One region of the Arthrobacter sp. 92 genome, then DNA from elsewhere that is predicted to be linked to it. Evidence: riboswitches for the same ligand, from Rfam matches in the RefSeq annotation. Region 1 holds a riboswitch; each other region holds the start of a gene.
The links. Region 1 has a riboswitch for thiamine pyrophosphate ahead of thiO (glycine oxidase ThiO). Riboswitches for the same ligand answer to the same signal wherever they lie in the genome.
Positions count from the first base shown of each region.

Region 2: linked by a shared signal. The riboswitch ahead of ACP4XC_RS15100 (bifunctional hydroxymethylpyrimidine kinase/phosphomethylpyrimidine kinase) and the one ahead of thiO (glycine oxidase ThiO) in region 1 are both predicted to bind thiamine pyrophosphate.
Region 3: linked by a shared signal. The riboswitch ahead of thiC (phosphomethylpyrimidine synthase ThiC) and the one ahead of thiO (glycine oxidase ThiO) in region 1 are both predicted to bind thiamine pyrophosphate.
Region 4: linked by a shared signal. The riboswitch ahead of ACP4XC_RS21625 (ECF transporter S component) and the one ahead of thiO (glycine oxidase ThiO) in region 1 are both predicted to bind thiamine pyrophosphate.

Region 1 is NZ_CP189863.1:3,684,897-3,690,650, reverse strand. It holds gene ACP4XC_RS17090 (RNB domain-containing ribonuclease) at 1-1,149, opposite strand, end outside; gene ACP4XC_RS17085 (ferritin-like fold-containing protein) at 1,191-1,865, shown strand; gene thiE (thiamine phosphate synthase) at 1,931-2,617, opposite strand; TPP riboswitch at 2,644-2,765, shown strand; gene thiO (glycine oxidase ThiO) at 2,758-4,173, shown strand; gene thiS (sulfur carrier protein ThiS) at 4,170-4,406, shown strand; gene ACP4XC_RS17065 (thiazole synthase) at 4,412-5,233, shown strand; gene ACP4XC_RS17060 (4a-hydroxytetrahydrobiopterin dehydratase) at 5,288-5,754, shown strand, end outside.
Region 2 is NZ_CP189863.1:3,254,038-3,259,791, forward strand. It holds gene obgE (GTPase ObgE) at 1-681, opposite strand, end outside; gene rpmA (50S ribosomal protein L27) at 798-1,061, opposite strand; gene rplU (50S ribosomal protein L21) at 1,123-1,431, opposite strand; gene ACP4XC_RS15100 (bifunctional hydroxymethylpyrimidine kinase/phosphomethylpyrimidine kinase) at 1,786-3,363, opposite strand; TPP riboswitch at 3,346-3,443, opposite strand; gene ACP4XC_RS15105 (Rne/Rng family ribonuclease) at 3,607-5,754, opposite strand, start outside.
Region 3 is NZ_CP189863.1:3,336,842-3,342,595, reverse strand. It holds gene ACP4XC_RS15530 (alpha/beta fold hydrolase) at 1-82, shown strand, start outside; gene thiC (phosphomethylpyrimidine synthase ThiC) at 51-1,913, opposite strand; TPP riboswitch at 1,908-2,015, opposite strand; gene ACP4XC_RS15520 (amidohydrolase family protein) at 2,104-3,198, shown strand; gene ACP4XC_RS15515 (hypothetical protein) at 3,491-3,928, shown strand; gene rpsP (30S ribosomal protein S16) at 4,113-4,535, shown strand; gene ACP4XC_RS15505 (RNA-binding protein) at 4,537-4,779, shown strand; gene rimM (ribosome maturation factor RimM) at 4,925-5,503, shown strand; gene trmD (tRNA (guanosine(37)-N1)-methyltransferase TrmD) at 5,504-5,754, shown strand, end outside.
Region 4 is NZ_CP189863.1:4,633,611-4,639,364, forward strand. It holds gene ACP4XC_RS21610 (UDP-N-acetylglucosamine 1-carboxyvinyltransferase) at 1-621, opposite strand, end outside; gene ACP4XC_RS21615 (energy-coupling factor transporter transmembrane component T family protein) at 718-1,521, opposite strand; gene ACP4XC_RS21620 (ABC transporter ATP-binding protein) at 1,518-3,149, opposite strand; gene ACP4XC_RS21625 (ECF transporter S component) at 3,149-3,781, opposite strand; TPP riboswitch at 3,853-3,996, opposite strand; gene ACP4XC_RS21630 (DUF4235 domain-containing protein) at 4,260-4,523, shown strand; gene mnhG (monovalent cation/H(+) antiporter subunit G) at 4,533-4,925, opposite strand; gene ACP4XC_RS21640 (monovalent cation/H+ antiporter complex subunit F) at 4,915-5,190, opposite strand; gene ACP4XC_RS21645 (Na+/H+ antiporter subunit E) at 5,190-5,735, opposite strand; gene ACP4XC_RS21650 (Na+/H+ antiporter subunit D) at 5,732-5,754, opposite strand, start outside.

The DNA of each region.
Region 1 (5,754 bases):
GGGGAGCGCCTCCCGTGCCCAGTCCGGCACAGCGGTGCCATTGCTCAGCGCTTCGCAGATGACCAGTACAAAGCGGTCAATGAGCCGCCGCAGCGGAGCCGTGGTGTGGGCATAGGCCGCGCCGATTGCCGATTGCTTGGCGTCCTCGGGCACGGCGCCGTCGAAGTGTGTGTACCCGGCGCCACGAAAAAGCATGCCGGCCGAGTGCATGATGGCCAGCTGCCGGGGGTCCGTGGGATCCAGAGAGCGGAGGTATTCGCCGTACGTGGCTTCTCCGTCCCAAGGCCTTCCCAACGCGTTGGTCTGCCGTTTGAAGTGCAGGAGAGAACGCTCGTCGGGGGCCGGCATGGTGCGCAGAATGCCGACCTTGCCCTGGAGCATGAGGTCCGCGGCGGCCATCCCGGTCATCAGTGAGATCTGGGCGTTCCAGTCTTCCACCGGAAGGGACGGGGCGGCATTGATCCGGTAGCCGCCGTCGGGCAGCTGTTCAATTTCCTGATCCGGCATATTCAGGCTGGCGCCTCCGCGCAGCCGTTCCAGTTCCACACGCTTGAGTCCCACTTCCTTCAACAGCTGGAGGACCGGCGGGGCAGCCCCGGCGTCGAGTTCGGCCTGGACCCCGTGATAACTCAGCTTCGCCCGGCTGCGGATCCGCGCCCGCCGCACGAGCACCGCCGAAACGTCGGCGCCGGCGTCGAGGTCGAACTCCCAAACAAACGCGGAGCAAAGCTGCCCGGCAAGCAGGCTTCCTGCTTGTTCACTAATGACTTCCGGGTGCAGCGGAATGCGTCCGTCCGGAGCATAAAATGTCTGGCCGCGGCGGCGGGTTTCGGCGTCGAGGGCGCTTCCGGGGGCCACGAAGGACGGGACGTCGGCGATGGCGTAGTACACCTTGTAGCCTTCGCCGGCCCGTTCGATGAAAAGGGCCTGGTCCAGGTCCGTGGACGACGCCGGGTCGATGGTAACGAAGTCGATGTCCGTCAGATCCAAGTCGGGCATCTTGTGTTCGGCAATGGCTGCCAGGGCATCCTGGAGGACGTCTGCGGGGAAGGGGCCCGGTAGCTCCAGCTCGGTGCGCAATGCCTTCAGGGCTTCGGCCAGCCGGTTGGTCTCTTCGTGGACGCTGGGGGACAGGCGATGGTGTGACACGAAAGTCAGATTAGCTCCATTTTCGCCATTAGTCTTGAAGGATGAGCACATCCCGGGCTGACACTGCTCCTTCCGACAGATTCGTGGCAGATCTCCTTGGCGTGATGGCTTATGGGGAGCTTTCGGCCTTCGAACGGTTCGCGGCCGATGCCAGGTATTCGCCCACCCTGCACGACCGGGCGGTCCTGGGCCGGATGGCCGTCACCGAGTTTCAACACTACGAACTGGTGAGCGCCAAGCTGGCTGAGATGGGTATCGATGCCGAAGACGCCATGCTCCCCTTCCAAACGTCCGTTGATCATTTTCACGAACGCACACGGCCGGGGGACTGGTACGAATCTTTGATGAAGGCGTACGTGATTGACACGGTGTCCGCTGATTTCTACCGTGAGATTTCCCGTTACGTGGATGCCGGCGCCCGCGCCGTCATCGAGCGCATCCAGGCTTCGGACGAGACGACGGATGTGCTCCGCGAGAGGCTCAGACGTGCCTTGGCCGACGATCCGCGCCTCGCCTCGCGGCTGGCACTGTGGGGCCGCCGGCTGCTCGGCGAAGCGCTGACCCAGGCACAACGGGTTGGTTCCGAGCACGCGTTCCTCAGCGCCCTGATCGGCGGCGCGGATGCGGCGGGAGCGAAAATCCTGGTGGGCGGCGTCATGGCTGGGCTGGCCGAGAAGCACGCCAGGCGCATGACGCAACTGGGGTTGACCGGTTAGAGCCGCGTCTGGCACCTGCGGGACGCCCTAGCTGCGCGGCGGACGCAACGGACACCGCCGCCGGATCAGGACCCCGCGGCGTCCAGCGCCTGCAGCAGCAAGCGGGCCGCCTCGGCCGGATCGTCGGCGTCGGTGATGGCACGGACAACCACAATGCGTTCGGCGCCGGCCGCAACCACCTGCTCGACATTGGTCAGGTCGATCCCGCCGATGGCAAACCAGGGGAGCACGCCTTCCACAGTTCCCACATCCGAGCGCCGGATTGCCTCCGCGGCGTACTTCACCAGATCCAGCCCGACGGCGGCGCGCCCGGGCTTCGTGGGGGTGGCCCAGACCGGGCCGACGCAGAAGTAGTCCAGCCCCTTCCTGCCCGGGGACGCCAGAATGGCGGCGTCCACTTGCTCGGCGGAATGCGTGGACAGGCCGATCACCGTGTTCTTGCCCAGCATTTTGCGGGCCGAGCTGAGGGGGATGTCCTTCTGCCCGATGTGGAACACCGGAGCCCCGGACAAGGATGCGATGTCCGCACGGTCGTTGACGGCCCACAACCGGCCGTGGCGCTGGGATGCGGACTGCAGCACCTCCAGCAGCTCGAGCTCTTCGGCGGCTTCGAGGTTCTTATCGCGGAGCTGGATGATGTCCACGCCGCCGGCGAATGCGGCGTCGACGAAGTCTGCGAAGTCTCCCCGGTCGCTGCGGGCATCAGTGCAGAGGTAGAGGCGGGCGGTGGTGTGGACGGCTTGCTCGGTCATGGAACCAGCCTAGTTCCTCTAAACTGGGGAGGTACCGCGGGAGCCCGCCGCAGCTGTCACAATTTGCTGCAGGGCTGAGAGGGCGTCAGAGCCGACCGCTTGACCTGATCCGGTTAGTACCGGCGTAGGGAAGGATGTGTATGAACCCCCAAACCAGCCGCACAGCTCCTGGGCAGGGAACCCCTGAATCCGCAAGCCCTGATTCCGCGGCGCCTGATTCCGCGGCGCCTGGTTCCGGACCGCTGCATGCGGACGTGGCGGTGATCGGTGGCGGCATCATCGGCCACGGAATCGCTTGGGAAGCCAGGCGTTCGGGACGGTCCGTTGTGGTGATCGACCATGCGCCGGGAACGGGAGCCAGCTGGGCGGCCGCCGGCATGCTGGCACCTGTGAGCGAACTCCACTACCAGGAGGAAGACCTCCTGGGTCTCATGCTTGAGTCATCCAGGCTGTGGCCGGCGTTCGCAGCCAGCCTCGCCTCGCCGCCGGCCGCCGGATCTCCGGACCAGCAGGCGGCGGAGACCGGATACCGGACGACGTCGACCCTGGCGGTGGGTGCCGACGCCGCGGACCGCCGCACCCTCGCCGACCTCCGCGCGGTCCAGCAGGAGCACGGCCTCACGGTTGAACCACTGACCATCCGCGAGGCCAGATCCCGGGAACCGTTGCTGAGCCCGGGCATCTCCTGCGCCTTCGACATCCCCGCCGACCACCAGGTGGATCCCCGGAAGCTCCTGGCCCGGATCGCCGGGGCCCTGGCGGAGCACGCGCAAACGTCCCGGGTTTCCGGCGCTGCCGACGGCTACGCCGTCCGGGACAGGGCCGTTGGACTTCTCTGGGATGACGGCCGCGTCAGCGGCGTCCGCCTTGCCGGCGGAGGCGCCGTGCACGCCACCGAAACCATCGTGGCCAACGGTCTTGAGGCGGGCTCACTCGACGGGTTGCCCGAGGGGCTCAACCTGCCGCTGCGGCCTGTTTACGGCGACATCCTCCGTCTCCGTGTCCCGGAGCACCTGCAGCCGCTGCTGACCTCCACCGTGCGCGGCATGGTCCACGGAATTCCCGTCTACATCGTTCCCCGGCTGGATGGCACGGTGGTCATCGGAGCAACCCAGCGGGAAGACCAGCCAGCCGGGTCCGCGCGGACCGGTGCGGGGCGGGCCGGGGCGTCGCACGCCACGGTCTCCGCGGGAGGCGTCTACCAACTTCTCCGCGACGCCCAGGTGCTGGTTCCCGCCGTCGCGGAACTGGAACTTCTGGAATCCACGGCACGGGCCCGTCCCGGCACGCCGGACAATGCGCCGCTGCTGGGCCGCGTCCCAGACGCCCGCGGCACCGACATTCCGGGACTCATCATTGCCACCGGCTTTTTCCGCCACGGAGTCCTGCTGACCCCCGTGGCGGCCGCGATCTGCCGGCAACTGATGGACGGCACGGGGGATCCCCGGTGGGCGAATTTCCATCCCGGGCGCTTCCGCGCGGGAACCGGGTCGAAACACCCGGCCGCAGTATCCGCAGGCAGCGCCACACTTGACCCGAACAAGGAAACAGCATGAACATCAAACTCAACGGATCGGTTCACACCGTGGACGACGGCGCATCGGTCACCACCCTCATCAGCCAGGTCACCGGCCGGAACCTTGCGGCCGACGGACAAGCAGCCGACGGCAGGAAGCTTGGGGTGGCTGTGGCCCGTAATTCAGAGGTGGTGCCCCGCAGCCAGTGGTTCGTCACCATGCTCGACGAGGGCGACGACGTCGAGCTCGTTACAGCAGTACAGGGAGGTTGAGCACCATGACAGGAACCACGGCTGCCGGAGCCATGCGCGCCGCCGGGCAGGTAATGGCCGATCCGTTCGTAGTGGACGGCGTTTCGCTGGGGTCCCGGCTGATTATGGGCACGGGCGGGGCGCCGAGCCTGGACGGGCTGGGCGCGGCCCTGGTGGCGTCGGGCACTGAACTGACCACCGTGGCCATGCGCCGCTACTCGCCAGCCGAGACCGGATCCCTCTTCCAGCTCCTGGTGGACCACAAGATCCGGGTGCTGCCCAACACGGCCGGCTGCTTCACGGCCAAGGACGCCGTGATGACGGCGGAGCTGGCCCGGGAAGCGCTGGAAACTGACTGGGTGAAGCTGGAGGTGATCGCCGATGAGCACACACTCCTGCCGGATGCCGTGGAACTGGTGGACGCCACCGAACAGCTCGTCAACCGCGGCTTCAAGGTCTTCGCCTACACCAACGATGATCCAGTGCTGGCGCTAAGGCTTGAAAACCTCGGCGCCACCGCTGTGATGCCGCTGGGGGCACCCATTGGCACCGGACTGGGCATCCTGAACCCGCACAACATTGAGCTGATCGTGGCGAGGGCGTCCGTGCCGGTGGTGCTGGATGCCGGGATCGGCACCGCCTCCGACGCGGCGCTCGCCATGGAGTTGGGCTGCGATGCGGTGCTGCTGGCCACGGCTGTCACCCGTGCGCAAAACCCGGCGGTGATGGGGGAGGCCTTCAAACACGCTGTTATCGCAGGTAGGCTGGCGAAAGCGGCCGGCCGGATTCCGCGCCGTGAGCACGCATTGGCCTCGTCCGCCATGGAGGGCCGCGCGGAATTCCTTTAATTCCGTCTGGCCGCGGCGGCCCGGCCATGCTCTGACCATTCCAAGGAGCCAGCAGTGACCGGCAAGGAAGACATTCTCACCCGAGCGCAGATCGACGCCGCCCTCGAAGACCTTCCCGACTGGAGGTACCGGCTGGGCGGCCTGGTCACGGCCTACAAAGCGCCGACGGCGGCTGCCGCGCTCAAGCTGATCGCCGCCGTCGGACGCCTCGCCGAAGAGCAGAACCACCACCCGGACCTCGACTGGCGTTACAACCGGGTGTTCATCCGGCTCAGTTCACACGACGCCGGGGGTGAGGTGACCGCGCGTGATGTCTCTGCCGCTGCGGCGGCCAGTGCCGCGGCAGCCGCAGCCGGGGCGAGCGCCGAGCCGGGACTATACCGGACGGTGGAGATTGCGGTCGACACCGCGAACCCGGCCGAGATCTCCGAAGTCTGGCGCACCGCGCTGGGCTACCGGAAGGGCCGGTTCGGGGACCTCGAAGACCCGTACGGCCGCGGACCGGGCCTCTGGTTCCAGGA
Region 2 (5,754 bases), 430 kb from region 1:
GCCGAGGCCCTTGCCCTCGCTGGCGCCTTCGATCAGGCCCGGCACGTCAGCGATGGTGAAGCGGACTTCGCCGGCCTGGACCACGCCGAGGTTCGGGATGAGGGTGGTGAAGGGGTAGTCGGCAATCTTGGGCCGCGCGGCGGACATGGCCGCGATCAGGCTGGATTTGCCGGCCGAGGGGAAGCCCACAAGCGCGATGTCCGCGATGGACTTCAGTTCCAGGACGATGTCGCTGGACTCGCCCTCGATGCCCAGCAGCGCGAAGCCGGGGGCGCGGCGCTTCTGCGAGGAGAGTGCGGCGTTGCCGAGGCCGCCCTGGCCGCCGGCAGCAGCGATGAACTCGGTGCCCTCGCCCACGAGGTCAGCCAGGACCTCGCCGTCCTTGGACTTCACAACCGTGCCCTCGGGCACCGGAAGGATCAGCGTTTCGCCCTTCTTGCCGCCGCGCCAGTCACCCATTCCGGGTCCGCCGTTGGTGGCGTGCCGGTGGGGGGCGTGGTGGTAATCCAGCAGCGTGGTGGTCTGGGGGTCAACGCGCAGGATGACGTCGCCGCCGTCGCCGCCGTTGCCGCCGTCGGGTCCGCCGAGGGGCTTGAATTTCTCCCGGTGGACGGAGACACAGCCGTGGCCGCCGGTACCGCCGGATACGTGCAGTACTACCCGGTCTACAAAGCTAGCCACGTGGATCTCCTCAGTGCTTTTTCCTGGACGTGCGAAGACGCCAAGATGATTGTAATGCGGTTAAAAGAACAGTGGAGCGGACCAAATGGCCCGCCCCACCGCTTCAAGAATTGCTGTTACTCTGCAGCTGCAGCAGCCACAATGTTCACGACTCGACGACCACGGCGGGTGCCGAACTCGACGGCGCCGGGGGTCAGAGCGAACAGGGTGTCGTCGCCGCCGCGGCCAACGCCGGCGCCCGGGTGGAAGTGGGTGCCGCGCTGGCGGACGATGATCTCGCCTGCGGAAACTACCTGGCCGCCGAAGCGCTTGACGCCGAGGTACTGGGCGTTGGAGTCACGGCCGTTGCGAGTGGAGCTCGCGCCTTTTTTATGTGCCATTTGAAATGCCTGCCTTAAAAATTCTGGGGAATCTGTTGAAAACCTGAACAGTAACGGGTGGTTACTTGATACCGGTGATCTTGACCTTGGTCAATTCCTGACGGTGACCCTGGCGCTTCTTGTAACCGGTCTTGTTCTTGAACTTCTGGATGACGATCTTCGGACCACGAAGGTCCTGGAGGATCTCAGCCGTAACCGTTACCTTAGCCAGATCCGCAGCTGCGGACGTGACCTTCTCGCCGTCGACCAGCAACAGGGCGGGCAGCTCAATGGTGCTGCCGGCTCCACCGGCGACGCGGTTCAGGGTAACGAAGTCTCCAACGGAAACCTTCTCTTGGCGGCCGCCTGCGCGGACAATCGCGTACACCACTGGGGAACTCACTTCTCTCGACGTTTATTACTAGATTTGCGTGCGGAACCTGGGTCCAAATTCTTTGGCTTGGCTCACGCTGTGCCTCAACGCCGGTGGATTCCCTTGGGAACCCATGAGCTATCCCCTGGACAAATCCGGCTCGTATTCCAAGCGGAGCGTCCTTGAGGTCATAACCCAAGTGTTGGCGTAAGCACCGAAGATCTAGAATACGCTAATTTTGCCTTCGGCCGCAAATGAGGCTGGTTCCGGATGATGTTACGTGATAGGCGCCACTGGATGCTGATCGCGTGTTGCCCTTACGGTTTCCGGAACCGTGCCCAACTATCCTACCGGCTTACCGCCTTGTTGGCGTCAGGCGTGAAGGCGCGGCGCGTCGAAGAAATCCACCTCGTACCGGCACGACTGCCTGAACGCCACGGTCATGGCTTGGCGCTCCGCCTCCGATGCCGACCGGGCGGCTGCATCGGTGAACAGGATCGCCTGCTGGGTCGCGGCGGCGAATGCCTCATCCGCATAGGTCCGGAGCCAGTCCGCGTAGGGGTGCCCGGCCGGGGCGCCCGCGGCCAGAAACTCCCCGTGCAAAGCGGCGCCGACTTCGGCGTAGAGCCAGAAGCACGGCAGCGCTGCAGCAACCAGCACCCCATAGCTGCCCGACACCGAGGCGGCGAGAAGGTGGTCCACATAGGACTTCGTGACGGGCCCCAGCTCGACGGTCACGGAGCGGGTGCTGAGCCAGCTGCGGTGCAGCTCGGATTCGACCTCCAGGCACTGCTGCGCGGACCGGGCCCAGAACAGCTGCTCCGCCTCGCTGGGCGCAATGGCCGCCGCGCGTGCCAGAACCCGGGAGTACCCGTTGAGGTAGAGGGCGTCCTGCGCGAGGTAATAGCCGAAGTGCTGCTCAGACAGAGTCCCCTCGGCAAGTCCCTTGATGAACTCCAGGCGGTAGATGGCATCCAGATCCGCCTGGGCTTCAGCGCGCAGGGCCCCGGCGAACTGCCCTTCGCCCCAGGCAACCTCGCTGGACTTCAGGTGGTGGAAGTGGTGGACGGGGCCGTTGCCGGATCCCACCTCCAGGAGCCCTGATTCGCGCAGCGCGCCCTGCAGCCACGGCTTGACCTCACGCAGGGCGGCCTCCCAGTCGCCCAGCCGCGCTTGAGCGGTGGCCATGGCGGAGGACAGGGAGCATCCGGTGCCATGGCTGTTGCGCGTGTTGACACGCTCGCCGCCCACCACCACCACATCCTGGCTGAGCAGTCCCCCGGTGTTCACCAGGGCATCCGGGCAATCATCGACGTCGAGATGGCCTCCCTTGACCAGCACGGTGGTGCCGGTCTGGCTCGCCAGCCGTTTGCCCTGGTCCAGGGCGGTTTCCCAGTCCCGGGCCTGCGGCTCGTTGAGGAGCATGGCGAGTTCGGCGAGGTTGGGGGTCACCAGGTCGGCCAGCGGCAGAAGATCCCGCAGTTCCGCTTCCGCGGCCTCCTGCAGGAGCCGGTCGCCGCTGGTGGCGACCATCACCGGGTCAAGGACCACGACGCCGGGCCGGGACTTTTCGAGCCAGCTGCGGACGGCGGCAATCACCGAGGAGTCGCCAAGCATTCCGATCTTGACGGCATCCACGCTGATGTCCTCGCTGATAGCCTCCAGCTGCGCGGTCAGGAACTCAGCCGGCGGGACGTGGACCGCCCGGACACCCTGGGTGTTCTGGGCAGTCAGGGCAGTGATGGCGGCCATGCCGTAGCCACCGTTGGCGGCGATGCTCTTCAGGTCGGCCTGGATTCCCGCGCCGCCAGAGGGGTCCGAGCCGGCGATGGCCAGCACCCGGGGAATGGACCGGAGCTCCCGGGGCGGTGTTGCAGGGGCGGCCGGAGCGGACGCGGGGGCGTCTGGGGAGCCGTGGAGCGGCAGGAACGATGAGGACAAAGGAGACATCCCTTCGCCGGTGCTAGCCGGACAGGTTCAACGGGTGTGAATCTCAGCCGGCCCTGTGCGCGGCACCCCGTGTCAGTTACCCAGCTTATCGCGTGGACGCGGGGACAGCGCGGGTGCGGCCCGGGACCGGTGAAATTCACCGGTCCCGGGCCGCACGCGCTCGTGGGAGTCCAGGTCCGTCAAGCCGTGGACTTGCTGGAGCTCCGACTTGCTGGAGCTCTGCCTTCTAAGGGCTCCGCCTTCCTAGAGTTCTGACGCGGGAACGCCTACGCCCAGGATGATCGGCTCGCTGGCCGGGGCCTTGGCTGCCGCATCCCTCTTTGCCGGTTCGGGAGCCTTTGCCTCGTGGGAGTGCCGTGCGGGGGCTGCCGGAGCCGTCTCGTGATGTTCCACGGACGTCTCGTTGGCTGCGCCCTGGGCGCGGCTGGCGCTCCGGTGGCGGCGGGGCCGCCGGGTCCTGCCCTGCACTGCCGTGTGATCGGAGTAGTCGCCCTCGTCGACGGGCGTGGCAGCGGCCCGGGCCGCGGGGGCCTGGGCAACCGGCGCCTCGGCTGCGGGGGCCAGCCGCTCCGCGGACGGAGCTATCGGTTCAGCGGGCGCGCCGAGGTGGGCGAATGCTTCAGCGAGCCGGTCCAGGGACAATGCGGGGGCCGGGGCCTGCGCTTCGCCGGCATGCTCAACGAACGGCAACGCGACTTTTTCGCCGCCGAATGTCAAGACCGCCGCGGGACGGCCGGCCGCGGCGTCGTCGGACCCGGGAGCCCGGGAGGGTGCGGTCTTCGACGGCGCGGGCTGGACCGGAGCTGCCTGGATGGGCGCCGGACGTCCGGCTGTCGAAGGGGCGGCCGCCCCTTCGCTGACAACCTCGGCAACAGCCGCTGACGCTGCACGGGCGGCGTCGGCGTCGTGCAGGTGCGCTGCGTGCGCCGCGGCAGCGATGTTTGCCAATGCAGCGCGGGTGGCTTCCGCCTTCGCGTGGCGCTCGGCATCCGTGAGCTCATGGTGGTCCTGTGCCTGCGGCAACGGAACAGCCTCAAGCCCGGGCTGGCCGCCCTTGCCGCGGCGGCGGCTCTTGCGCTCCGTGCGGGCGGCCGGCTGTTGCTGCGTTTCCGTCCGCTGAACATGGTGCTCGGCCGCCACCGTGTTGGCGCGACGGTGCTCCACAGGCTCGTCATGGGTGACGATCCCGCGGCCGGCGCACACTTCACACTGCTCACCGAAGACTTCCAGCAGACCCGTGCCCATCCGCTTACGCGTCATCTGCACGAGGCCCAGCGAGGTCACCTCGGCCACCTGGTGTTTGGTCCGGTCGCGTCCGAGGCACTCCACCATGCGGCGCAGCACGAGGTCGCGGTTGGATTCGAGCACCATGTCGATGAAGTCGATCACGATGATGCCGCCAATGTCGCGCAGGCGCAGCTGCCGGACGACTTCCTCGGCCGCTTCGAGGTTGTTCTTGGTGACGGTTTCCTCGAGGTTGCCGCCCGAGCCGGTGAACTTGCCGGTGTTGACGTCCACCACGGTCATGGCCTCGGTGCGGTCGATCACGAGGGAACCGCCGGAGGGCAGGAAGACCTTGCGGTCCAGCGCCTTGTGGATCTGCTCGTCGATGCGCCAGGCTGCGAAAATGTCCTGGTCCTTGGTCCACTTTTCGAGCCGGCCGACGAGGTCCGGGGCAACGTAGGTGACATAGGCCTCGATCGTGTCCCAGGCCTCCTCGCCGGAGACGATCAGCTTGGAGAAGTCCTCGTTGAAGACATCCCGGACCACCTTGATGGTGAGGTCGGGTTCGCCGTAGAGCAGTTCAGGGGCGAGGATCTTGGTGGAGGTGGCCTGGTTTTCGATCCCTTCCCACTGTGCGCGCAGGCGGTTGATGTCGTGCGTCAGCTCTTCCTCGGAGGCACCTTCGGCTGCTGTGCGGACGATAACGCCGGCGTCTTCCGGCAGGCGGTCCTTGAGGATCCGCTTCAGGCGGTTCCGTTCGACGTCGGGCAGCTTGCGGGAAATGCCGGTCATGGACCCGCCCGGCACGTACACGAGGTAGCGGCCGGGAAGGGAGATCTGGCTCGTGAGGCGGGCACCCTTATGGCCCACCGGGTCCTTGCTGACCTGGACCAGGACGGAGTCGCCGGACTTCAGCGCGTTTTCGATCCGGCGCTGCTTGCCCTCGAGGTGGACGGCTTCCCAGTTGACTTCACCGGCGTAGAGCACGGCGTTGCGGCCGCGTCCGATGTCCACGAAGGCCGCTTCCATCGACGGCAGCACGTTCTGGACCTTGCCCAGGTACACGTTGCCGATCAGGGAGTCCTGCTGGGTCTTGGACACGAAGTGCTCGGCCAGGACACCGTCCTCCAGGACACCGATCTGGATTCTGTCATCGCGCTGGCGGAC
Region 3 (5,754 bases), 350 kb from region 1:
TCAGGACTCAGTGGAGGGGGACCGGATCATCCGGTCCTTCATCGCCGATGTCAGCCGGCGTCAGCACCAGCAGGCGTCCTGACGGACGCGTCACCCTTTGCCGGCGGCTGCAGCTCCGGCAGGTAGACCTTGCCGCCCGAGGCGAGAAACTCGTCGCTCTTCTCCCTCATGCCTGCGGCCATCTCGGCCAGGGCAGCCTGGGCTTCGGCTGAGCCATACTCGTCGCGGATGTCCTGGCTGATGCGCATGGAGCAGAACTTCGGGCCGCACATGGAGCAGAAGTGTGCGGTCTTGGCAGGCTCGGCGGGAAGCGTCTCGTCGTGGAAAGCCTCGGCCGTGACCGGGTCCAGGGACAAGGCGAACTGGTCGCGCCAGCGGAACTCGAACCGCGCCTTCGACAAGGCGTCGTCCCGCTCGTGAGCTCCCGGGTGGCCCTTGGCGAGGTCGGCGGCGTGGGCTGCGATCTTGTAGGTGATCACGCCGGTCTTGACGTCGTCCTTGTTCGGCAGTCCCAGGTGTTCCTTGGGCGTCACATAGCAAAGCATTGCGGTGCCGTAGCGCGCGATTTCGGTGGCGCCGATGGCCGAGGTGATGTGGTCATACCCCGGTGCGATGTCGGTCACCAGCGGCCCAAGCGTGTAGAACGGCGCGCCCTTGCAGAGTTCCTGCTGGCGTTCGACGTTTTCGCGGACCAGGTGGAACGGCACGTGCCCGGGGCCTTCCACCATCACCTGCACGTCAAACTCCCAGGCGCGCTGCGTCAGTTCGGCCAAAGTGTCCAGTTCGGCGAACTGGGCCGCGTCATTGGCATCTGCTGTGGAACCCGGGCGCAGCCCGTCCCCGAGCGAAAATGCGACGTCGTACTTGGCGAAGATTTCGCAGAGCTCATCGAAGTGGGTGTAGAGGAAGTTCTCCTGGTGGTGCGCAAGGCACCAGCCGGCCATGATGGAACCGCCGCGCGACACGATGCCGGTCACGCGGCTCGCGGTCAGCGGCACGTACCTCAGCAGGACCCCGGCGTGGATGGTCATGTAGTCCACGCCCTGCTCGCACTGTTCGATCACGGTGTCGCGGAAGATCTCCCACGTCAGCTCGTTGGCCTGACCGTTTACCTTCTCCAGCGCCTGGTAGATCGGGACAGTGCCGATCGGCACGGGGGAGTTCCGGATGATCCATTCACGGGTGGTGTGGATGTCATCGCCGGTGGACAGGTCCATTACGGTGTCCGCACCCCACTGGGTGGCCCACTGCAGCTTGTCCACTTCCTCGGCAATGGAACTGGTGACCGCTGAGTTGCCGATGTTGGCGTTGATCTTCACCAGGAAGGCCTTGCCGATGATCATCGGCTCGGATTCCGGGTGGTTGATGTTGTTGGGGATGATTGCCCGGCCTGCAGCGACTTCGCTGCGCACCAGCTCCACATCGCAGTTTTCGCGCAGGGCCACAAAACGCATCTCGGGCGTGACGACGCCCTGACGCGCGTAGTGCATCTGGGTGACGGTCCTGCCCTCGACGGCGCGGCGTGGCACAGGCTGCCCGCCCTTCCACTCGGCGGAGGCGGCCCCGCGGCGCACGGCGGACTTACCGTCGTCGAGCAGGTTCCGTTCCCGCCCGCTGTACGGCTCGGTGTCTCCACGGGACTCAATCCACTGGGTGCGGAACGGCTCAAGCCCCACCACGGGGTCGCTGCCCGGACCGGCGGTCCGGTACACCTGGAATGGAGGATTCGTGCTGCCGTCCGGTGACTTCTCCAACGCGATGGTGGTCACCGGGACACGGATGCCGTTTTCCTCGTCGCCGATGAAGGCCAGCGAGTGGGATTTCAGCGACTGGGTCTCAGGCTGATCGGAACCGACCCCGTCCTGGGCGGACCCATTTTGGGCAGGGAACAACTGTGTTTCTTGCGTATTCAAGGAATACTCACTTCCTTCGCCGGCATTACCCGGACAGGTTCAACGGTCGCAGGCTGCATCAGCCCGATCTCAGCCCCTGCAGGGGCACCCGTGTGGTCGTAGACGAAGCTACCACAACCCCCTTGGGAGGTGCCCGTCCGTGACGGGGCTGTCGGGCGCCGGGACGCGCGGGAGGTTTAAGCTTTAGCTCATGGCGGGAATCATCGAGTTCAGCGGAACCATCCTCACGTCGGCGTCCACCGAACGGCGCGGGCTGTGGTCGGTGGACGGCACACTGACCTTCACCAGGCCGGCCGCGACGCCGGAGCTGGTGCTGGACGGATGGGTTATCCCCGGCCTGGTGGACGCCCACTGCCACATTGGCCTGGGACCGGGCGGTTTGGTCTCCGACGCTGTGGCGGAGGCGCAGGCTCTGGCGGACCGCTCGGCCGGCACCCTGCTGGTCCGTGACGCCGGAGCAGTGAACGACACCCGGTGGCTCCAGCGCCGGCCGGGCATGCCCCGGATCATTCGGGCCGGGCGGCACATTGCCAGAACCCGCCGCTACCTGCGGGGACTCGCGGTGGAGGTGGAGCCGGGCGAACTGGTGGAGGCCGTGCGAAAACAGGCCCGGGCCGGCGACGGCTGGGTGAAGCTCGTGGGGGACTGGATCGACCGCGGCGCCGGCGATCTCGCCGCCTCCTTCCCGGCCTCGGCGGTGAAGGATGCCGTCCAGGCCGCGCATGACGAGGGTGCCAGGGTAACGGCTCACTGCTTCGCCGAAACCACCCTGGACGACATGCTGGACGCCGGCATTGACTGCATCGAACACGGCACGGGCCTGCTCCCGCGGCACATCCCCAGGTTCGTGGAACAGCGCGTCCCGATCGTTCCCACCCTGATCAACATTGCAACCTTCCCGGAGATCGCAGCCCGGGCGGAGAGCAAATTCCCGCGCTACGCCGCACACATGCGGGACCTCTGGTTGGGCAGGGCCGAGCGGATCCTGGAAGCATTCGAGGCCGGAGTGGCGATCTACGCCGGAACCGACGCAGGCAGCGTGATCCGGCACGGCCGCATCGTGGACGAACTCCAGGCTCTGCACGCCGCCGGGCTCCCGGCCGCAGCAGCCCTGGATGCGGGATCCTGGGGCGCGCGCACGTGGCTCGGCGCGGCAGGCATTTCAGAGGGCGCCAGTGCCGACGTCATCGTCTGCGCCGAAGATCCCCGGGGCTCGCTCAGCACCCTAAGGCAACCGAAGCAGATCGTCCTGCGCGGCGAGTCCTTGCCGGCAGGAATGAATTGAAGCTTCACCTAATTTTGCCCCGACCGCGCAGTGGGCCCGCAGTCCCTGACCGAGGAAGCCGTGACGTTGCAGCCTGAGTCGGCCGCCAGCGTCGGGCACGTCCATCTCCAGGTGGGGCGACGTCACGCGGGCGCGCAACTCTGCGGTCCGCGGGCCCGTGGCCAAACCGGATCCGGGCCCCGCCGCAACACCCTTGGTCCCGTCGTCTGGGCTAGGCTGATGCGGAAGGGCTCGGGCGGCCCGCGGCCGCCCGAAAGGCCCGAAACCACAGACGGAATGAGGAACGATCTCCATGGGGTTCACCGAAATCTTTGTTGCGACCCACGACGAGGCGCTCAAACGCGCAGCCGTTCTTGATGGCGGGGGTCCGGCGGCGCCCGGCGCCGTGCGGATTCCGGACATCAGCGATTTTGAGATTGAACAGCTCGGCGATCTGGCAGGGGCAGCGGTGCATGCAGCAGGCGCCGACTACGAACTGGCCATGGTGGATGTGGCCAGTGATTCACTCCTGGGCGTCCCGGCGGCCATGGTGCGGGCTCTCGCGGAACTGCTCAGCTACGAGTCCGAGGGGGAGGGCGATGTCCTTGAGGAAGTGGCTGCCAGCTGGGCTGCCGAGGAGGACATGCCCTTCGGTGTGGAGGAGGCCCGGGGTTACGTGCGGCAGCTGGCCCAGATGGCGGGCGGAATCGATCCCAACAGCCGAACCGGCCTTTATGTCTGGTCAGCCTGAACGCCTGCGCGTGTGTCAAGTCGAAATCCCGCCGCCAATCTGGCACAATGAACAGGTACTCGATCTGCGTGGCCCCTCTCTCCGCGTCCGGATCCTGTCCTTTTAGAACCCCCTAGTACGGCCCGCCCCACGGGTGCAGAACGCCGGGCTCGACCCCGTTTCAGAAACAGGAGTGACCACAAAAGTGGCCGTAAAGATTCGCCTTAAGCGCTTCGGTAAGATGCGCGCACCGTACTACCGCATCGTCGTCATGGACGCACGCTCCAAGCGTGATGGCCGTGCCATCGAAGAGATCGGCAAGTACCACCCGACCGAAGAGCCCTCCTACATCGAGGTCGACACGGAACGTGCACAGTACTGGCTCGGCGTCGGCGCACAGCCGTCCGAGCAGGTTGCCGCGATCCTGAAGATCACCGGTGACTGGCAGAAGTTCAAGGGTCTCCCCGGCCAGGAGGGCACCCTGAAGACCAAGGCGCCCAAGGCTGCCTTCGTTACCCCCGAAAAGGGTTCTGTGATCATCCCGGAAGCCATCACCAAGAAGGCCAAGAAGGACGAAGCAGCCGAGGCCCCCGCCGAAGCCGCAGCAGAGACCACCGAGGCTGAGTAAATTGCTGGCAGAAGCGCTCGAACACCTTGTCCGCGGGATTGTTGACAGCCCCGAGGACGTTAAGGTCAGCTCGAAGAACAACCGCCGCGGGGACACCCTCGAGGTTCGCGTTCATCAGGACGACCTCGGACGGGTGATCGGCCGCCAGGGCCGGACAGCACGTGCCTTGCGCACCGTGGTGGCCGCGCTGGCGGGCGGGGAACAGGTCAGGGTCGACGTCGTCGACACCGACCGCCGCCGGTAGCGCATTCAGCAAAACTTGTCTTTAGTCCGGCCCCTTCACCAGATAATGGTGGAGGGGCCGGACTGTTTTGGGGCCGGCCCGGAACAACACGAATCCCAGCACAATACGAATTCCAGCCCAGTACGAACCCGGAACAGAGGAACAGATGCAGCTTCAGGTGGCACGAATCGGCAAACCACACGGAATCCGTGGCGAGGTGACCGTCCAGGTGCTGACCGATGCGCCGGAGGACCGCTTTATGCCGGGCGCGGAGTTTGTGGTCGAGCCCGCATCCGTGGGCACATTGACCGTGGACAGCGCCCGGTGGAACAAGGACATCCTGTTGCTGGGCTTCGAAGGCATCGAGACCCGTAACCAGGCCGAGGCGCTCCGAGGGGCAAAGCTCTTCATTGAGACCGAGGAACTCCATGAGGACGACGACGAGGGCTGGTACGAGCATGAACTCGTGGGCCTCGACGTCCGGGTGGGCAACGCCGTGGTGGGCAAGGTTTCCGGCCTCCGCACCCTTCCGGTCCAGGACCTGATCGTGATGGAGGCGCCGGACGGCAAGGAGATCCTGATTCCCTTCGTTCAGGAGATCGTCCCTGAAGTCAACGTTGGCGAGAAGTACATTCTGGTCACACCTCCGCCTGGCCTGTTCGAGATCAATATTGAGGATGCAGGCGCGGAAGGTTCCGAAGAAGAGGGCGCGGAGCCGCAGGCTGCGGCCGGGGATGACGCCTAGATGAGGATCGACGTCGTCAGCATCTTTCCGGAGTACCTGGCGCCCCTGGAACTCTCGCTGATTGGCAAGGCCCGCCAGGATGGGCTGCTGGACCTGCTCGTCCACGACCTCCGGGACTTCACCACCGACAGGCACCGCACGGTTGACGACACCCCGTACGGCGGCGGCGCCGGTATGGTGATGAAGGCGGAGCCGTGGGCCCAGGCGCTTGCGGCCGTGGCCGAGGGCTACTCGGGCCGGGCTCCCGGCGA
Region 4 (5,754 bases), 950 kb from region 1:
CCCGAACTGGCGAAGCGCCTGCATGTGCGGCTGCACCGTGCGGGTGCCCAGGTCGCAGCCGCCAGCATACGGAAGGCGGTACTCGGCCGACTCGTCCAGGAGGGGGCCCAGCAGCATGATCACGCTGCGGGTCCGGCGGGCTGCCTCCACGTCCATGGCATCAAGGTCCAGGACGGCCGGGCGGCGGATCTGCAGATCGTTGGCGTTGAGCCATGTGCATTCGACGCCGATGCTGGTCAGCACCTCCACGATCCGGTTCACTTCCTCGATCCGCGCAAGCCGGCGCAGCGTGGTGGTGCCGCGGTTGATGAGGCTTGCGCACAGCAGGGCCACCCCGGCGTTTTTGCTCGTATTCACGTCCACGGAACCGGAGAGTGTCCGGCCGCCCTCCACCCGCAGGTGAGTCATGGCAGGGCGGCCCACCTTGACGATGGTCCGGCCCACGATGGTCTCCAGCCGCTGAATCATCTTGAGGCTGAGGTTCTGTTTGCCTTGTTCCATTCGGGCAATGGCGCTTTGGCTGGTGCCCAGCTCGGCCGCCAGTTGGCCCTGGGTCCAGCCCTTCTCCCCCCGGGCATCGCGGAGCAGCACGCCTACGTGTTCAGCAGTCTCTTGAGTCATCCGAGAAAAATATCATGGGTGAGCTATTCCGCCCGGACGGAAGCGCCGAATTGCCGCCAACGTCACAGAATATTCATCCTGTGCGATAAATGCCTGCTACTGCCGCACCAGAAAGACCAGATTCCAGGTGCCCGCCCCGGCGGCGGCACTGTAGGCGGCGGATGCAATCGCCAGTCCGCCAAGCACCACCCAGAGGTCGAGGCGGCTGTACGTTGACTCCCGCGCCCAGGTGCGCCGGGCACCTCCAAAACCTCTCGCCTCCATGGTGACGGCGAGCCGGGAAGCGCGCCGGATCGCCTGGACCATCAGCCCGAAGCTCTGCCCGAGGGTGGCGCGGATCCGCTGGAACGGGTTGCCGCGCGAACCCACTCCGCGGGCGCGGCGGGCCATGCCGATGGTTTGCCATTCCTCAGCCATGAGTCCCACCAGCCGCATGGCGGCGAGCGTTCCCAAGACAAAGCGGTGCGGCAGTTTCGCCTTCTGGGCGAGCGCATCGGCCAGGTCTGTGGGGTCCGTACAACTCATGAGCAGGACGGCGGGCAAGGCGATCGCCAGGCCGCGGAGGAGGAATCCCACCCCAAGCTCAAGGGAACCGGAGCTGATGGACCAAATGCCGACGTCGAGCAGTATTCTTCCCCTGTCCGGCGCCAGGATGGCGGTGCTCCAGCCACCCAAGGCCGCGGCGAGGATCAAAGGCCAACCGCGCTGCCACAGCAACTGCACGGTCAGCCCGGCCAGCGGAAAAAGCAGCAGTTCACCGGCGAGCGCCACCGACGCCGACACCCAGTCGATCGACAGCGCCAGCACCAGGGTGATCAGCACGACGGCGGCGAACTTGGCCAGCGGGTTGGCGCGCGTGAGGAGGGCGCTGTTGCCCCGCAGGGTCAGGGCCTCCCTCACAGCGGACTCACCCCCGGATTCGTGAGCTCGGGTGCGCCGCGCTCCGGGGAGCCCAGTTTCAGCTCGGTGCCGCCGAGCACGGCGGTGAACTCCTGGTCGTGGGTGACGGAAACCACGGCGGTGCCGCCGTCCAGGAGCTCCGAGAGGAAGGATGCCAGTTCCGCCCAGGTGTTGGCGTCCTGGCCGAAGGTGGGTTCGTCCAGGACCAGCACCTGCGGGTGCGCCGCGAGGACCGTGGCCACCGAAAGCCGGCGTTTCTCGCCGCCGGAAAGTGTGTAGGGGTTGGCGTCCACCAGGGAGGCCAGCCGGAGCCGCTCCAGCAGTTCGTCCACGCGCTCCTCGCCGTGGCCCAGGTGCCGGGGTCCGAACATCAGCTCGTCCAGGACCCTGCCGGTGACGAACTGGTGTTCGGGCTCCTGGAACACCGTGCCGATCCGCGAGATCAGCTGTTCGGCCCGCCACTTGTAGGGATCGATGCCCGCACCCGTGCTGAGATCCACCGTGGCGGACACCTTGCCCGCCACCGGCTCAAGCAGTCCGGCGAGGGTCAGTGCGAACGTGGATTTTCCCGAACCGTTCGGCCCGGTGATGGTCAGCGCGTGGCCGGCGCGGACCTGGGCTGCTATGCCGGACTGGACCGGCGAGGGCGGGACTGTGGTGAAACCGCGGCGGCGGGGCCTTTCCCGGGAGACGGCCAACTGCTCCGTTGCAAGCAGCAGCGCACCGGCGTCGGGCTCCCCGCCGGTGCCGGACCGCTGGGTGCCGGACCCCTGACCGCCGGCGTCCGCGCCTGAGCGGCCACGGGTGGCCGGCACGTACCCGGGCACCCAGACTCCGGCGGCGGTGAGCATATCCCTGGCCTGTTCCAGCACCTGGTCGGGACTGCCGTCGATCAGCACCGCGGGGTCCGTGGAGGATCCCGGCTGCAGGACCACGATCCGGTCCACGAGGTCCTTCCACACGCCCACCCGGTGTTCCACCACCACCAGTGTGGCCCCGGCCTTGTCCAGGCAGCGGCCCACGGCGTCACGGACCTCCAGGACACCGACGGGGTCGAGATTGGCGGTGGGCTCGTCGAGCAGGATCAGTCCGGGGCGCATCGCCAGGATTCCCGCGAGCGCCAGGCGCTGCTTCTGGCCGCCCGAAAGGGCCGACGTCGGGTGGTCCAGCGAAAGGTGGGCAAGCCCGACGTCGTCGAGTGCTTCATGCACGCGCTTCCAGATTTCCTCGCGGGGCACGGAGAGGTTTTCCGCGCCGAAGGCCACGTCGTCGCCCAGGCGTGAGAGCACCACCTGGGTTTCGGGATCCTGCTGCATTAGCCCGGCGCGGCCGCGCTGGGCGCGAGGGGGCGCCCCATCGATCAGGAGGCTGCCGGTTTCGTCCGCATCCTCCGGGTCCCCGCCGGCCGCCCCGTGGGAGCCGGCGGCACTGTCCCCGAGGACCCCAGCCAGGGCGTGCAGGAGCGTGGACTTGCCCGCCCCCGAGGGGCCCAGCAGCAGCACCCGTTCGCCCGGACGGATGTCCAGGTCAAGGGCGCGGACAGCAGGACGGGGCCGGCCGGCGTGGCGCCAGCCCCAACCGCGTGCCGCGACTGCTGCCGGGCGGACACCGGCGTCGTGGGAGCTCATCAGGAGAAGACGGGCTCCGTTGCTGCCTTGCGGGAAGCGAAGGAGCTCAGCACGCCGGTCCTGGCGAGGCCACGGGTGGCAACCCATGAGACGGCACCGGCAATAACGGCGCCGGAGATGGCGCAGAACACGATGTAGGCGAGCTTGTCACCGGCTTCGTAGGCAATATTCCAGCCCCAGGGCATGAAGGAGTCGTTGAGGCCGCAGAAGAGGCCGGCGCCTGCGCCAGCCAGCAGGGAAACCGGCAGGTTGAACCGCTTGTAAATGAACGCCGCGAACACCAGTTCGGCGCCCAGGCCCTGCAGAACGCCGGAGATCAGCACCGTGGTGCCGTACTGCGAGCCCATGATCAGCTCGCCCGTGGCGGCCACGGTTTCGCAGAACAGCGCGGCGCCGGGCTTACGGACAATGAGCATGCCCAGGATGGCCGGAATCATCCAGCCGCCGGCGTAGAGCCCTGTCAGCGGCGGGTAAAGCGCGTTGACAGGCGTGGAGATCACGTTGGCGCCCTGGTCCCAGGCCCAGAAAATGACGCCGCCGGCCACGGCGGCGAGGGCGGCCACCACAATGTCCACCACCCGCCAGTTGTATTTGCTGCCGGTCAGCGTCTGCTTTGCAGAAATGTCAGTCATGTCTTCCTCCTGAAGTACAGGAGGGGAGAGTGTTCCCCGGCTTTGTCGCGGCGTTGCCGCCTGCTACCGGACACTCTGAGAACTCGACTCCCTTGCGCCGGTACTAGCCGGATCAGGTTCGAGGGTCTGCGGCTGTCCGCACTCTCAGCGCCCATCCACGGTTTCCTTGGATTGCTCCAGTGATGCCCGACGGCGGCGCTCCCCTGTCGTATCAAATCGCCCTTATGGGCGGTGCTCAGTTTACACCTGAATGACCTGTGATTCCCGGGCCGGCAGTCACAATCCGGCGGCGGTTTTCCTGGGCTTCGGTTCGGATGCTGCTGCAGCCATGGCATCAAACGACGTGGCCGAGCCAGGTGCTGCCAGAGCCCTTGGTCCCGCTCCAGGCGCCAACTGGTGGTCGAGGCGTTGGCGGGAATCCTCTCACGGATGCCGTTAGGCTAGGGAAAGCCCTGTTCCCCTCACAAGGAGTTCCTGTATGAACATCTTCATCAAGCTGCTTGGCACCGGAGTCAGCCTCCTGGCAGGCTTCGCCGGCACAAAGCTCGTGGACACCATCTGGGAAAAGAGCACCGGCAAGAAGCCCCCGAAGGGCGGCAAGGACGATGTTCCCACCACGCTCCGCTCCGCCCTGACGTTCGCCCTGATCTCGGCATCGGTCAGCGCGGTCATCCAGGTGCTCGCCAACCGCGGCACCCAGCGGGCCATCACCCGCTTCGCCAAGACCCAGGACATCGTCTAACCCGCAGGGTCAGGCCTCATCCTCGAGGCCCTGCTTATCTGCTGCCCGCTGCACCACGGCCTCCAGCTCATCGGTGGTGAGCAGTTCCTTGTGCAGGTGCTTGGTGCGGTAGCCCGCGCGGCCCACCATGTGAGCGGACACGGGTACGGTGAGCAGCTGGAAGATCCACGCCAGCAGAAGCACGGGCCATACCCACCAGGACCGCAGTTGAAGGCCCACCGCGGCCAGCAGCAGGAACAACCCCAGCACCTGCGGTTTGGTGGCCGCGTGCATCCGGCTCATGAGGTCCGGGAAGCGCAGCAGCCCGATGGCCGCGCCCAGGGACAGCACCGCGCCGCCCACCATAAAGACGGCCGAAACCGCATCAATCAGCCAGTCCATGCTCACTGCCTCAGGATTCATTGGGGTGGTCCCGCCTGTCCGCAACGAACCGCGCAACCGTCACCGAGCCGATGAAGCCGATGATGGACAGCGCCACCAGCAGCATCAGGTTGTTCAGGTGCCTGTTCACCGCCATGTCGATGCAGAGCGCCGCGCCGATGATGGCCAGCAGGACATCGGAGGCGAGGACGCGGTCCAGCAGCGATGGTCCGATGGCGATCCGCACAATTGCACCGGCCGCAGCCAGGGACAGGATTACGGCCGTTATGGCCAGGACAAGCTGCATCACGCGCCTGCTTCCTCCTTCAGTGCCAGAAGTTCTTCCTTGCTGCCCATAACCCTGATCAGCCCGGCCTCGGTGTCGCGGACCTCCTTGCGGAGCGCCACCACGTCCTCGGCGTTCCGCACGTTCAGCCCATGGATGTACAGCGTGGAGGTGGAGCGGTCCACTTCCACCACGAGCGAACCCGGGATCAGCGAGATCACGTGGCCGGTGGCCGTTACCATCAGGTCCGAGTGGCTTCTGAGCTGAACGGCAACGACGGCGTTGTTCACCTTGGGTCCGCGGACCACCGCCAGGTAAAACACCTGGAAGCTGGCCGCCACCACCTTGGTCAGGAAAAGCAGGGCGAACGGCACGGCATGCACGATGCTGAAGCGGCCGCCCAGCTCCACCGGCGGAAGATAGAAGAGCCTGGCCACCACGATCGCAATGAGGGCGCCGAAGAGCGCGTTGCCGGGGCTGAAGTCCTGCCAGAGCGCGCACCAGACGATCACCAGCCACACGAGCAGGGGCAGCTCCTGCCGGAGGGAGACGCGTCGCCGGCTCATTTCTGCCCCTGCGCCAGGG